2 regions of the Solibacillus sp. FSL W7-1436 genome follow, and region 1 is predicted to be linked to the other one. Evidence: riboswitches for the same ligand, from Rfam matches in the RefSeq annotation. Region 1 holds a riboswitch; the other holds the start of a gene.

What was found. Region 1 has a riboswitch for FMN ahead of ribE (riboflavin synthase). Riboswitches for the same ligand answer to the same signal wherever they lie in the genome.
Region 2: another riboswitch for FMN. It lies ahead of MKX73_RS13200 (ECF transporter S component); the one in region 1 lies ahead of ribE (riboflavin synthase).

The regions. Positions count from the first base shown of each region.
Region 1 covers NZ_JBBOWV010000001.1:3,399,013-3,405,972, forward strand. The annotation lists gene MKX73_RS16775 (DUF2812 domain-containing protein) at 317-1,513, opposite strand; gene ribH (6,7-dimethyl-8-ribityllumazine synthase) at 1,664-2,128, opposite strand; gene ribB (3,4-dihydroxy-2-butanone-4-phosphate synthase) at 2,144-2,755, opposite strand; gene ribE (riboflavin synthase) at 2,770-3,405, opposite strand; FMN riboswitch at 3,526-3,659, opposite strand; FMN riboswitch at 3,759-3,895, opposite strand; gene MKX73_RS16795 (VC0807 family protein) at 4,261-4,944, shown strand; gene MKX73_RS16800 (transcription initiation factor TFIIIB) at 4,967-5,170, shown strand; gene MKX73_RS16805 (SCO family protein) at 5,441-6,052, opposite strand; gene MKX73_RS16810 (YvrJ family protein) at 6,159-6,299, opposite strand; gene MKX73_RS16815 (DUF2922 domain-containing protein) at 6,364-6,585, opposite strand; gene MKX73_RS16820 (DUF1659 domain-containing protein) at 6,618-6,836, opposite strand.
Region 2 covers NZ_JBBOWV010000001.1:2,689,073-2,696,032, reverse strand. The annotation lists gene MKX73_RS13210 (YitT family protein) at 1-625, shown strand, start outside; gene brnQ (branched-chain amino acid transport system II carrier protein) at 679-2,031, opposite strand; gene MKX73_RS13200 (ECF transporter S component) at 2,210-2,785, opposite strand; FMN riboswitch at 3,029-3,203, opposite strand; gene MKX73_RS13195 (hypothetical protein) at 3,308-4,531, opposite strand; gene MKX73_RS13190 (RNA polymerase sigma factor SigX) at 4,528-5,061, opposite strand; gene MKX73_RS13185 (ATP-binding protein) at 5,226-6,960, opposite strand, start outside.

The DNA.
Region 1 (6,960 bases):
TTCATTTTCTGAATTTTTAAATATGTTAACATGTTCATCAGAATGAAGCTAGGGGAATTTTAAGTTAAACGGATTGCAGTTGTAGTGTCACCAATATGCATTCCGGAGAAGTTCAGTAAGCGGCGACGGACTTTATTAGAAGAACTTCGGATTTATTAGAAAACTTCAACGGTTTATTAGCACTTACAGTATTTTTATTTGAACATTTAAGAGAGTTATTAGAACAAACGTCTCATATATTAGAAAACCTGCAACTTATTAGAAAATGTACAATCGTTATTAGATGATTTAAAAGTTTATTAGATATTCAATTCCTTCAATCATCTGCAAGCAATGCCATTTTCTCAGCCGCTTTCTCGATGATTACCCCTTCTTCTACCTCGCCACTGTAATTGATATACATTAAGGCACGGTCCTTTACAAAGAGAAACTCTTTATCAGAAGTATCATTGCGAATCAGCAGACGATCGAAAGCTGTGTGTTCTCTTTCTACAAAACTTGCAGGTTCACTTCCATATGTATGCTTGATGATCAACTCATCAACTAATGAGCTGACATGAGAATGGAAGCGCAGCTTATAAACTTCCGATTCGATTTTTGGTTGATAGGCATTATTTGGATCGTGCCATTCCCCTTCCTGAATAACGCCCCATTCTGTTGAATCGTATTGGACAGAAGCAAAAATATTCCACTGGGATGAGTAGGAGCTTCCCAAATCTTCACCATAGAATTGAAATGTTTTCCTTTTAAGATGCGGCTGATTTTCAATTGAAGAAAGAAGGATGATCGGCAAGCCTGTATCTTCTTCCGGTAATGGCTTTGTTTTCATGCTCACTAATTGGGATACCGGTATAAACACAAGAGTTAATGTTATGACTAATACTATGACTGTGGACACAATATTTGAACGGTAAAAATTTTCCCATGGTTTTTGTTGATCGTCTAATATCCCGTCTTTAAGTTCCTTCCGCAAACGATTGATTCCAAACAAGCTTCTACCTATCGGGAGTATTTGTATAAAATTAAGGAATAATAGTAACAGTGGGGTAAGTGTATATCCATCTATCAGCTGCAAAACAGAGATTTTACCGTTTCCTATCGTTTTGACGATGACCGCAGTGATAACAATAATTGCCATTAAACTAATTATAAAATTAATTAATGTTTTGTTAAAAACTTTTTTTGCTATTGAGATTTGCTCTTCCCGGTCTATTGGGGGTTCATTTACTTTAGAATCAGTCGGTGCCGCAAATACGTGGAAATGACGGTCACTCGCAATATAGTCCCATCCGCTATCTTCAAATAACCTAATTTTTTCATTTGATATATCTTTGCTTTTTGCCAGTTCAAGCCGGTAATCCATCCGTTTGCGATCACCTTTTTTAAACTTTGCAAAACATATGCCCATTTCATAAAAATGCAGCCCCTGCTCGGACATATCCGAAAACCAGCTTTCATGTTCCTTGAGGCGCCAATACTGCCCTGGTCTTATTCTTCGTACGATTTCTGCCATCGCTCTCCCTCCTTCTCTGTCTGTCCTAACAATAGAATATAAGGGAATGTTTGTAAATAATTAATTAGGATCAGAATACCATTTCAGCTACCACTACCCTGATAAGGAAAAAACCACCCCAATGTTTTGGGGTGGCGTACGCTAACTTTATTAGAACATTTTATTCAAGTTTGCCATTTCAATCGCAGACATTGCACTGTCGTAGCCTTTGTTGCCTGCTTTCGTACCAGCACGCTCGATTGCCTGTTCGATATTTTCAGTTGTGACAATCCCGAAAATTACCGGTACTCCTGTATCCAAGCCGGCTTTTGCAATTCCCTTTGCTGCCTCATTGCATACATAATCATAATGTGTTGTAGACCCGCGAATGACCGTACCTAATCCGATAACTGCATCATAATTATTTGTTTCAGCCATTTTTTTCGCTACAAACGGTACTTCAAAAGCACCCGGCACCCATGCTGTATCGATGTTTGCTTCGTCTACACCGTGACGTTTTAAGCCGTCAATTGCACCGCTTAATAATTTATCGTTAATGAATTCATTGAATCGTCCAACGACAATTCCGATTTTTAAATCTGTTCCCACTAATTGTGCTTCAAATGTTTTTCCCATTTTAATTGCTCCTTTTTATACCGATACGGCAGTTAATTTTATATATTGAACTAAGTCTTCGATTGTAATAAATTTCAGGTTATGTTTTTGTGCAAGCATTTCGAGCTGCGGCATGCGGGCCATTGAACCGTCTTCGTTCATAATTTCACAGATGACTGCGACTTCATTCGAACCGCATAGCTTCGCCAGATCAACGCCTGCTTCCGTATGTCCGCGGCGTTCCACCACGCCTCCCTGTTTAGCAATAAGCGGGAATACATGGCCCGGGCGATGAAAATGCTCCGGTTCTGTTGCTGGGTCCAGTAATGCCAGCATCGTTTTAGAACGCTCATATGCACTTATACCTGTTGTTGTCTCGATATGATCGATACTAATCGTAAAAGCCGTTTGATATGTATCGGTATTGCTTTGCACCATTGGATGAAGAGAAAGCCTTTCTGCAATTGCAGAAGAAATGGGCGTACAAATCAATCCTCTTCCGTAAAGTGCCATGAAATTAACATTTTCCGGTGTAGCGAATTCTCCTAAAACTAGAAAATCTCCTTCATTTTCACGGTTTTCGTCATCTGACACAATGATAATCTCGCCGTTTTTCAATGCCTGAATTGCTTCTTCAATTGTATTCATTTGTCACCACTCCTTTAAAATCCTGTACGTTGCAAAAAGTCCATCGTAATCGTACTTTCCGTTTGATTTTGTAAATGTTTTTTTACATATTTTCCGATTAAATCTGTTTCAATGTTCACAACATCTCCCGGCTTTTTATAGCCTAATACAGTCTGATCATACGTATGCGGGATTAAGGAAATGGTAATGAATGTGTCTGTTACATCAAAAATGGTTAAACTCGTGCCGTCAACTGTAATGGAGCCCTTTTTAATACATTCTGCAATCAGATGCTTTTCCATTGCCAGATCAATATAAACTGCATTTGCGACAGGTCTCTTACGCTGAATTGTTGCAGTTCCATCAACATGACCTGAAACAATATGTCCGCCGAAACGACCATTTGCCGACATTGCCCGTTCCAGATTGACAGGCATACCTGCCGCTAATTGCTGGAGACTCGTTGCTTTGACGGTTTCCGGCATCACATCTGCCAAAAATACTGCTTTTGAGAATTGCTTCACTGTCAGACAGACACCATTAACGGCAATGCTGTCCCCGAGTTGGACATCCTCTAAAATTTTGCTTGCGCGAATGGCTAGTTCCATCGCTTGTGTGGACTGGCTGATCGATTCAACCGTACCAAGTTCTTCAATGATTCCTGTAAACATCCTGCTCACCTCTTTTTAATAATAAAAAAGAACCCCGATTGAAGTCGGAGTTCGATGAGAGGAAAATTGAGCATCATCAAATAAGCTTTTTGAATGTATTTTTCAAAAAACTGCTGACATTGCTTCCTTCTCCCATCCAGACTATAACTGTCGGCTTTGGACTCGCACCAAATCCTGCACACAAAGTGGCTCACGGGCTTAGAGATAAACTCATCACCGTCGATTGGGAATTTCACCCGACCCCGAAGGAAAATATTATTTTCAGTGGAAATAAAAAAATCCCGTCACAAGGCGCGACAGGAAAAGTGTATAGCAAAAAATCACATTTAAAATCAACTTTTAAAAATGTGCTGCTATTCCTTCTCCCATCCAGACTATAACTGTCGGCTTTGGATTTGCACCAAAATCCTGCACACAAAAAGTGGCTCACGGGCTTAGAGATAAACTCATCACCGTCGATTGGGAATTTCACCCGACCCCGAAGGAAATTATTTTATTTGAAAATTATTGTAACATAAATACATTAAAAAGCTAATAGTATTTTAGCCCCTACTCACTTTTTATTCCATCAACCTTTTTACCTCTGACGTCTATAAAATTAAAAAAATTTGAAACTTTGCAAAAGGAAATCCGTAGAATAATATACAGAATATTACATAAAAAAGAAAGGAGTAAATTGCGGGCTGTACTATGATTAGAAATTATCCGTTAAAATCTCATTATTTGCTTGATAGCTTCTTTCAAGTTATTAAAATCAGCAATATAGTGTCGGATAATCTTCAGTAATATAAATACTCAAAACACCTTTTACACCCTATAAAGAATCATTAAGCGTTAATGATAATGGAGGCTTTTATGGCGAATAATTCACAGTCGAATAAATACTTTATCTTTCTGGAACTATTGTTTTATGCAGCTTTACCATATGCGATATGGAAATTTGGACGAGAGCCTTTTGGTGACTATGCCGCAATGCTGCTGTCCACTGTTCCCGGAATCATTTATACGGTTTACCGCTTTGCAAAAGATCGGCAATTCAATGTGACGGGCTTGTTTATTTTAGGTTCGATGCTTATAGGTACAACGGTTGATCTGTTGTCGGGTTCCGCGGAACAAATGATTTGGAACAATGTTTATTTAGGTCTTATTTATACATTTTTCTATATCATTTTATTGATTATAAAAAAACCTTTTCCTTTGTATGTTGCAGTTGATTTTGCTTATTTGCAGGGCTATGCACGAAAGGACAGCAAGGCATTATTTTTTCAAAAAGGGATTTTTGGATGGTTTCAGCTCATTCAGATTGTATTCATAATTCGAGGGCTTGTCATGGCGGGAATTACAGTCTTTTTGCTACGAAAATACGGAATTGACAGCTATGGTGATATGCTGATTTATAAACGAGCAGCAAGTTGGGTATTCTCCGGAATTGTAATGGGAATGTTCTTTTACATCAATGTCATTGTACAAAAATATACGAACCGAATACAGGAAAAGAATGATGAAAAGCTTCCGGAATCTGAAGTTGTAGCGGAGTAAATCTTGTGAAAGGGTGATGGAAATGACTAACATTGCAAATAAAAAAGAGTGTCCAAAATGCGGTAGCACGGATTTAGGCAGAGGCAAACATAGCGGGTACAGTGTCATGGCACCTGTTAATAAAATGAGTTTGGGAAGCAATATCGAATATATCATTTGTACCGATTGCGGGTTTATTATTGAGGGCTATGTTGTAAAGCCAGAGAAATTTAAAGGGACTTTTTAACAGGATATGGATGATGGTGCGAACGGTTGGAATAGCGGCTTTTCGCACTTTTTTAATGAGTGCTTTTATTAGAAGAAATTCATTTATTTTAGCACTATGGCAGGAGATTTTAGACTAGATGACGTACTTATTAGCCAATTCGGGACTGATTTTAGCACCTCTTGCCCTTTTATTAGAAAATCCGTAATTTATTAAATGGTTCTCCCCCCATAAAAAAACTTGCTCAAAAGCAGCTACACTTTTTTCGCAAGTTAATCTCAATTTTCCCTATTAATTTAAACGTTCGTCGATGAGTGCTTCCATATCACTCGCAATCGTTTCATATGGAACACCGTCTTCCCCTGTGCCATAACCTGAATAGTTTTTCACGGCGATTCCTTTTTCATCCACGAGGAAAAATGTATCAGCGTGGATAACCTGATCGTTTCCTTCAATTGACTGGACGGGTGTTTTAAAAGAGTTTCTGCCAAACTGTTCGATAAATTTTTGATCGTATCCTGTCAGCATATGCCATTTTGATTCATCTACGGGTGTATGGCGTGATAAATATTCCGTCAAACGCTCCGGTGTATCATAGTCCGGGTCTACTGAAAATGCGACAATTTTATAATCTTCCAGCCCTTTTTTCTCCAGATGGTCCTGTACCCGGGTCATATTCATTGTCATCGGCGAGCAAATAGTTGTACAGCTTGTGAAGATGAACATTGCCAGCCATGGTTCCCCTTTTAAGCTTTCCAGTGTCACTTCATTGTTTCGGTGATCGGTCATTGTAAACCCGCCAATCTCAAAGTTGGTCGTCGGTTTAAACTGATAATTGCTGCATGCTGTTAGAACAGTTGCTGCCAAGAGCATAAGTGCGAATACTATTTTTTTCGTTTTCATTTCTCTCTCTCCACTCTTTGAACATTACTCTCATCTTACCCAATATTTAGTATATTCTCAATAGTTATCGGCAGAAAGGATGTTTGTCAACATTGTGAAGAATTCCTCATGTCCGGTCTCCGGGATGATGTAATGATACGAGTGCAGTATGAATTGCTTCGAGTTTTGTTTCAATCCGATACAGCAAGTAAAACGATATAAAGATCGGAAAAGTTACTTCCTGAAGAATCGCAATCCACTGATCCATTAAAATCCCTCCTTTTTTACATTTCAAAAAGCCGGCAAAGCATCACACTTTACCGGCCTTGCTATTAGCTGTTCAGTTCGATTTCTGTTACATTACGTTCTACGACGCGCGCTGATTTTTTCACATTGAACAAAAGACCGTCCTTTGAAAACACCGCCTGATCAATAATTGTCTGCATCGCCGCATTCACTTCAGCCTCCGTCAAATTCGGCTTCGGGTCATTGATATTGATCGTCATCGTCTTCCCTGCAATGTTGGCAAATGTTAGTTGTAAAACTTGTGCCATATTATCACCTCCATTTCTTCGCTAATATTGTTTTAAGCTGTAATCGTGTCTTTCTGCGTTTTCACAGATTCGACATAACCGTAATCTGTTAAGCCGACGATTGTAGTGGCAACAGTATAAAGCTGCTGAGCTGTCGCATTTCGTTCCAGGTTACGGAACGTGGAACTTTTAATGACCGGCTCATTAAACTCATCAAGGCCTGTCTGATAGAATACCGTTAACGTTGAATTTAAAAATCCGAATTCGTTCATGTTTATCACCTCCTTGCCCTATATATGTCATGATTTTCCGAAAAAAGGGACAAGGACGATGAAAAATTTTACAAAACCCTATATAATAGACATTAATGAGGTTTATCACCAGTAGTTTAGTAGA
Region 2 (6,960 bases), 710 kb from region 1:
CTTCGCAATCAATTCAGTTATCGGAATTGCTTCATTAGCAATCGGTACTTCACTTATGCACCATGTACCAACTATTATTTCTGGCGATGCATTGCTTATTACAGTTGTTGGGGGGATCATCTTAGGTGTCGGTATGGGGTTAGCCCTTCGTAATGGTGGGGCTCTTGATGGAATAGACATGCTTGCCGTATTACTATCGAGAAAATTACCTTTTGGTACAAGTGATCTCATTCTATTTTTAAACTTTTTCGTTTTCATCATTGTATCGTTTGTATTCGGCTTCAAAGGGGCTCTTCTATCAGCGATCGCTTATTATATCGCATCAAAAGTTATTATAATTGTTGAAGAAGGACTTAGTGGTTCCAAAACTTATAAAATTATTACAAAAGATCCGCTTACAATGGTCGAAACCATCCGGGACCGTCTGGGACGTAGCGCAACTTTCAGTACTGTACACGGTGCTTATTCCCATCAGGAATTCCAGGAAATCACATGTGTAATTAACCGGATGGAAGAAAGCAAAATTAAAGGTATTATTCGGGAAATCGATCCGAATGCCTTTGTGACAGTATATGAAGTAGTTGAGGTTAAAGGTGGAAGCTTCAAAAAGCAGAATATCCACTAAAACAGAAAAATGGTTGTGTGAAAGGAAATTTTTCCTTTCACACAACCATTTTTTTAATTCGTATTTACCTCACTGCTGTGATGCGGTATACATAATCCGATAACCGCTCCTACTACCGCCGGAACAATCCAGCCTAGACCAATGGAGTATAGCGGTAAGTAATCGGCGTAAAACGTAGAAATAGAAGACAGCATACCCACTTCAAATGCCGGTACACTTCCGATCAACGCATTATACCCATCAATTATACTAATAAAGAATACGAGTAAAATTGCCCCCGCAAATACAGGCTTTTTGTAGTTAAATAGCGGTCCTGCAAGCGCCAGTATAATTAACACAATTGCCAGCGGGTAAAGGAACATCAATACTGGAATTGCATATGTAATAATATTCGTTAACCCAAAGTTCGCAATGATAAACGATACAACACATAGCGCCACTACAAATGTTTTATAACTGACTTTCGGAAACACTTCATGGAAAAATTCACTGCATGAAGTGATGAGCCCGATACTCGTTTTCAAACAGGCAAGGACAATAATAATCGCCAACAAAATTGCGCCGTATGAACCGAAGTAATGATCAGCTACTGCAGCAAAAATTTGTCCTCCATTATCAAATGTTCCTATTGCCGTTACACTTGATGCCCCCATATAAGCAATCAGCCCGTATATCAGCATCATCAGTGCCATTGCAAAAATACCTGATTTCCAAGTCGCTTTTGCAATTTCCTTCTTATCTGTAATCCCCGTCCGCTTTATCGCATTGATGACAACAATACCGAACGCAAGAGAAGCAAGCGCATCCATCGTATTATAGCCTTCTTTAAAACCTGTCATAAACGACTCGCTAATATAGGTTCCGGCAGGTTCAACGAATTTCCCCATCGGAGAAAACAGACTAATTCCGATTAATACAAATAAAAAGATTAAAAATGCCGGCGTTAGGTACTTGCCGATAATGTCCATTATTTTCGCCGGATTTAACGAAAAGTAAAAAACAACCGCGAAGAATATAAAACTGAACACCGCAAGCCACAATGTCGTCTGCGAAGGATCGATAAACGGTTCAAATCCAACAACAAACGGTACTGTTGCTGTACGCGGGATTGCAAAAAATGGTCCGATCGTCAAGTAAAGCGCCAATGCAAAAAACAAACCAAACATTGGATGTACTTTACTTGCCAAATCACGCAATCCATTACTACCCGACAATCCGATTGCCAGAATTCCTAAAAACGGCAAACCAATTGCCGTAACTAAAAAGCCAATTAGCGCAAACCAATAGTTCGTCCCTGCCAATTGCCCCATCTGAATCGGAAATATTAAATTTCCTGCTCCAAAAAACATCCCAAACAGCATCGTTCCGATCACTGCATAGGTTGAAAATGGTATTTTCTTGTCCATCATATTCTCTCCTAAGATGTCATTTCATGGTGTTATAATGAAACGTCCAAATTTTCTTAACAATGTACAATATCATATCAGCACTATAACAGAATGACAATAGTAATAGTAAATATAAAAGGAGCGATGTCATAAAGTTATCACTTTTATGACATCGCTCCATCATTTATTATTTAATTTAAGCGGAATATTGTCTGCGCTGATTTTCAATCCAAACACGCATTGTACGGTAAAGCATCGTCACAACAACAAACATCATAATCCCTTTAACAATATTAAACGGTAAAATACCCAACACGATCGTTTCGTACATATTATATTCGAAGCCTAGTAAATACGTGTACAGCGGTAAGAACGCCACGTAGTTTAATGCCGCCATTCCAAGTGACATTACAACTGTTGATACAACCAAGCCTGTCATTAACCCTTTTGCAGAAGGGAATTTTCTATAAATATAGTAAGCCGGTAAAATGAATAATACACCTGTAGCGAAGTTAGCCATATGTCCTACCGGAATTCCTTCAGGAGCCCCTGTGTAAATCCAGTCAAGCACATTTTTAACCAATTCAACCAGGATACCCGCAACAGGTCCCATCGTAATTGCCGCAATCAATGCTGGCACATCACTGAAATCAATTTGTAAAAATACCGGGAACCATGGTAGTGGGAAGTTTAACAACATCAGTACAAATGAAACCCCACTCAGCATTGCGATCGTTACGAATGTTCGTAACTTCAAACTTCTTTTTTGCATATAAATCTCTCCTCTTTGCTGATTCCATCTCGCAAGAAGAAAGGACGTATCAAATCATTTCATGAAAAAACCCCTATGCTAAAATAGAGCATAAGGGAGAAATAGGCACACTTAAATAAAGGGTCTATCTGTGCATTTGCAGCTATTCCTGATTTTTGTAACCGAAAGATATTCCGTTAACAAATAAGGAATTTCAAAATAAGTACTGCAAAGCACGGCATTTTCAAAAAATGACGACCGTACCTTCACCTTCTCCCATCCAGACTATACTGTCGGCTTTGGAATCGCACCAAATCCTGCACACAAAAAGTGGCTCGCGGGCTCGAAAAGTTCGACATAACATCCTCCAAGTAAATGGTCAGAAGTTATAACTTTAATTACCGCCGGTCGGGAGTTACACCCTGCCCCGAAGATGAATCAATATGAAATTATGTAGCAATTACCTTGCTATAACTATTATTATATATAAAAAAAAGGAATTGTAAAGCCCATTGCTTACAATTCCTAGTAAAATTATTTGAATTATTGAAATTCATAGTGGATCCGGTTTGCCGCAACCGGCTTCTCTACTGGTTTAGTGAAGTCAAAACCGCCCCATTGTTCCTGAACAATATTTTCAAATTGAACCTGTTTTTCGAAACTTGCCGCTGTCATTATCAGCCCTTCAATCATTCGCATTGCTTGGGCAGGTTCATAATCCTCCAAGTTTAAAGGTTCTTCAAATGTAATCGTAACGATCGACTCAGCGTCTTCAACTTTTAAATAGACACCCGGCAATATAACTGTTCTGTATATATCATTCGCTTCCACCGTCATATTTTTGACTGCTTCCTGCACATCTTTAAAGCTCATTCGGAAATTCGGACTTAAATAGACCGCCCCATCCCGCATCTGATACATAAAATAATTATATTGCGCGTTCTCATCGTTTAAGAGAAACGGTTCATCCACATCGCCGACATGGTCAAAGTAAATCGGCTTTCCGGCCTTGTTTTCAATTTGCACGTCCATATATGCATCGCTGAAAGTATCGACAAGGGAACCGAGGTAATTTGATAAGGAAGCTGTTCCCGCATCATACTGGTGATCCTCCGGCAGTGTATGAACAAGCCTGTTCCCTTCCTCATGCAATTCACCTTTGTAAGGATGATATTCATTAAATCCGAGAGACTGTTCGTCAAGCAGCGGACTGAATGTGTTATAAAGTTCCAGCTTCGTCGGATTTTCTGTACCCGTTTTTTCGGCAACAATTTCATTTGGAATCAATATGCTTACAGGTACACTTTCCGCATCATCCCCTGCAAGGCCAATCGCAAATAATGTGTTGTCCTCCAGCTCGCTTTCATAAACCAATGTTTGCTCCGGCTGTGCTTCCGTCGAGAAACTATTGATCATGGAGCGTTCATTTTGCGCTGAAGCATCTTCTTTCGCACTCATCGTCATATTCTCTTCCGATTCCGGAGTGGCAAGATCAAATGTTTCATTCTGCATTGTGACCGATTCATTATTCCCTATGAACTGCGCACTGATTAAAACAATAATAAATATTGATGCGATCGAAACGAATAATGGTGCCCAGCGTATGCCTTTTTGACTGTTTTGCTGTATTTGAGGCGGATCTTCATTAAAAGTTCCTTCATCCATTAATCGATTGAATACTTCATCTTTCGAACGATGATCGGTTACTTTCGGTGCTTTTTTCAGAAAAAGTTCAATCTCTTTTTCATCCCATTGCTCCTTTTTCATAATGGATTCGCCTCCCTTCCTTCTTGCGCTTCCAATAGCAGCCGCAGATTCTTTAAAGCACGGTGCTGTGTCGTTTTCACTTTTCCGGTCGTCCATCCTAATATCTCCGCTGTTTCCTGAATTGAAAGTTCCTGAATAAACCGCATAATAATGACCATTTTCTGATCACCCGAACACTCTTCCAACGCAACGAGCAATTGATGGAGCTGATCATTTAATTCGGTAAATTGTTCCGGTGAAGGGACTGGGCTTACGAGTTGCTCTGTCTCCCAGTCAAATGCTGTAAATGCATGTTTATCCCGAACCTGTTTTTTTCTGAAATAGTCGATCGCCACATTTTTCGCTATAGAGAACAGCCAAGTTTTTTCAGAACTTTTCCCTTCGAACCGGTCGTATGATTTTAATACACGAACGTACACTTCGTGGGCAAGATCCTCGGCTGCGGTACGATTTTTCACTAAGTAAAATAAGAAATTAAAAACATCCTGATGATACGTATCGTATAATCGATGGAAAATGGATTGCTGCACCCATCCCACCTCCATTCACGTAATTTGTCGTTTTCGAAACAAAAAAGTTACACTAATCATCCGTTACGAACGAACTGGTTCATTAAAAAGAAAAGTTTATCACTTTGAACGATTCAAAATGATAAACTTTTTTCAAACTTCATAATTCCATTACCCCAATATAATTAAGAGAATGGCAAGTAAAAAGTAAAGATTGTTCCTTGCTGTTCGACACTATCAACAGAGATTCTGCCGTTATGTGCTTCCACAATGTTTTTCGTAATGGCCAAACCTAAGCCTGTTCCGCCTTTCGATCGTGTACGGGCTTTATCTGCTTTGTAGAATCGTTCAAATACATACGGCAAATCATCTTGCGGAATGCCCTGCCCTGTATCCTTGATTTGAATTTTCGCATAGTTTTGCTCATTAACCATTGAAACCGTTACTGATCCATCCGCAGGTGTATGGCGAATCGCATTGTCGATCAAGTTCGTTAATACTTGTTCGATGCGGTCCTCATCAATCGAAATAAGCGTTTTATCCGAAAAGTCCGTTTCAATCCGCAGGTGCACATGCTTTTCTTTCGCTGTCTGGTCAAACTTATGGGTCATTCGTTCAATTACCGCAACCAATGGCACATCTTCCTTATACAGACTCATATGTCCCGATTCCATCCGCGCCAGGTCAAGCAGATCCGTTACGAGACGGCTCATACGCTGTGATTCATCGTATATTACCCGGATCATATCGATACGTTCTTCCTCTGTCGTTACTACCCCGTCAATAATCGCTTCAGAATAGCCTTGGAGCATCGCGATTGGTGTACGGAGCTCATGTGATACATTGGCGATGAAATCCGATTTCAGTTTTTCCAGTTTCGTTTCTTCGGTTTTATCGCGTATAACAGCGACTGCACCACGAATGGAATCCCTGCTGTAGAGAGGACTGATCGTTATACTGTAATAGGATTTGCCCATTTCAAACTCTTCGTCCAGCTGATCCTCGAAACTCAGTACATGATCAAGCATTTGATACAGTTCATCCGGTATCGGCTTTGAGCTGTCCAAGCCGTTTTCGACGAACCATTTTTGCAGTAGCCGTTCAGCAGGAGGATTGCTTACTAAAATCGTTTTATCGCGATTAAATGTAATAACGGAATCAGTCATCGATGTTAAAATACTTGATAATTGTTCTTTCTCCTGATTGATCACTTCTAAATGATGCTTCAATTGACGGCCCATCTGATTGAACGCAACGGCAAGCTGACCAATTTCATCATTTTGCTTTGTTTCAATTTTCGAATCAAAACGGCCCTTTGCCAATTCGAATGCATGCTCTCTCATTTTACGCAATGGAAGTGTTATTTTAGAAGAAAGGAAAAAAGCAAAAATTGTCGTCAGTATAAATGCAATAGCAGCTGCTAAAACAACAATTTTAGTTGTTTCATTACTAGTCTGGTGTAAAGCATCGGGATTTTTGTATATAAAGACGGCCCCATGTAAATCTTCAACACTTTTCAGCGGGAAACCTAATACAATATAGTCGGAGTTGCTCGCTTCTTCCCGGTTCGAAGGCAGCGTCAGTTCCTTTACGATCGGTTCCGATGATGCATATACTTCTTCAAACGCTTTACTGCTTACAATTTTTTTCTGAATTTCTTCTTTATTGATGCCTTCTTGTCTTGCATACAGTATTTCATCTGAACTTTTGGCGATTAGTACGTTTGTCGTTTCCGTCAACAATTCCGAAATGATCGCAAACTGCTTATCATCGATTTCTTCTTCATCGATGATGCTTGCAATCGCTGCAGCTGTTTGTCTTAATGAAGCCTCGGACTGTTCGTTATGATAGTTTTCAAGAAACTCCAACATGAAAATTGTGAAAATAAACAGGACAAATGAAACGAGAAGCAAAATGGTT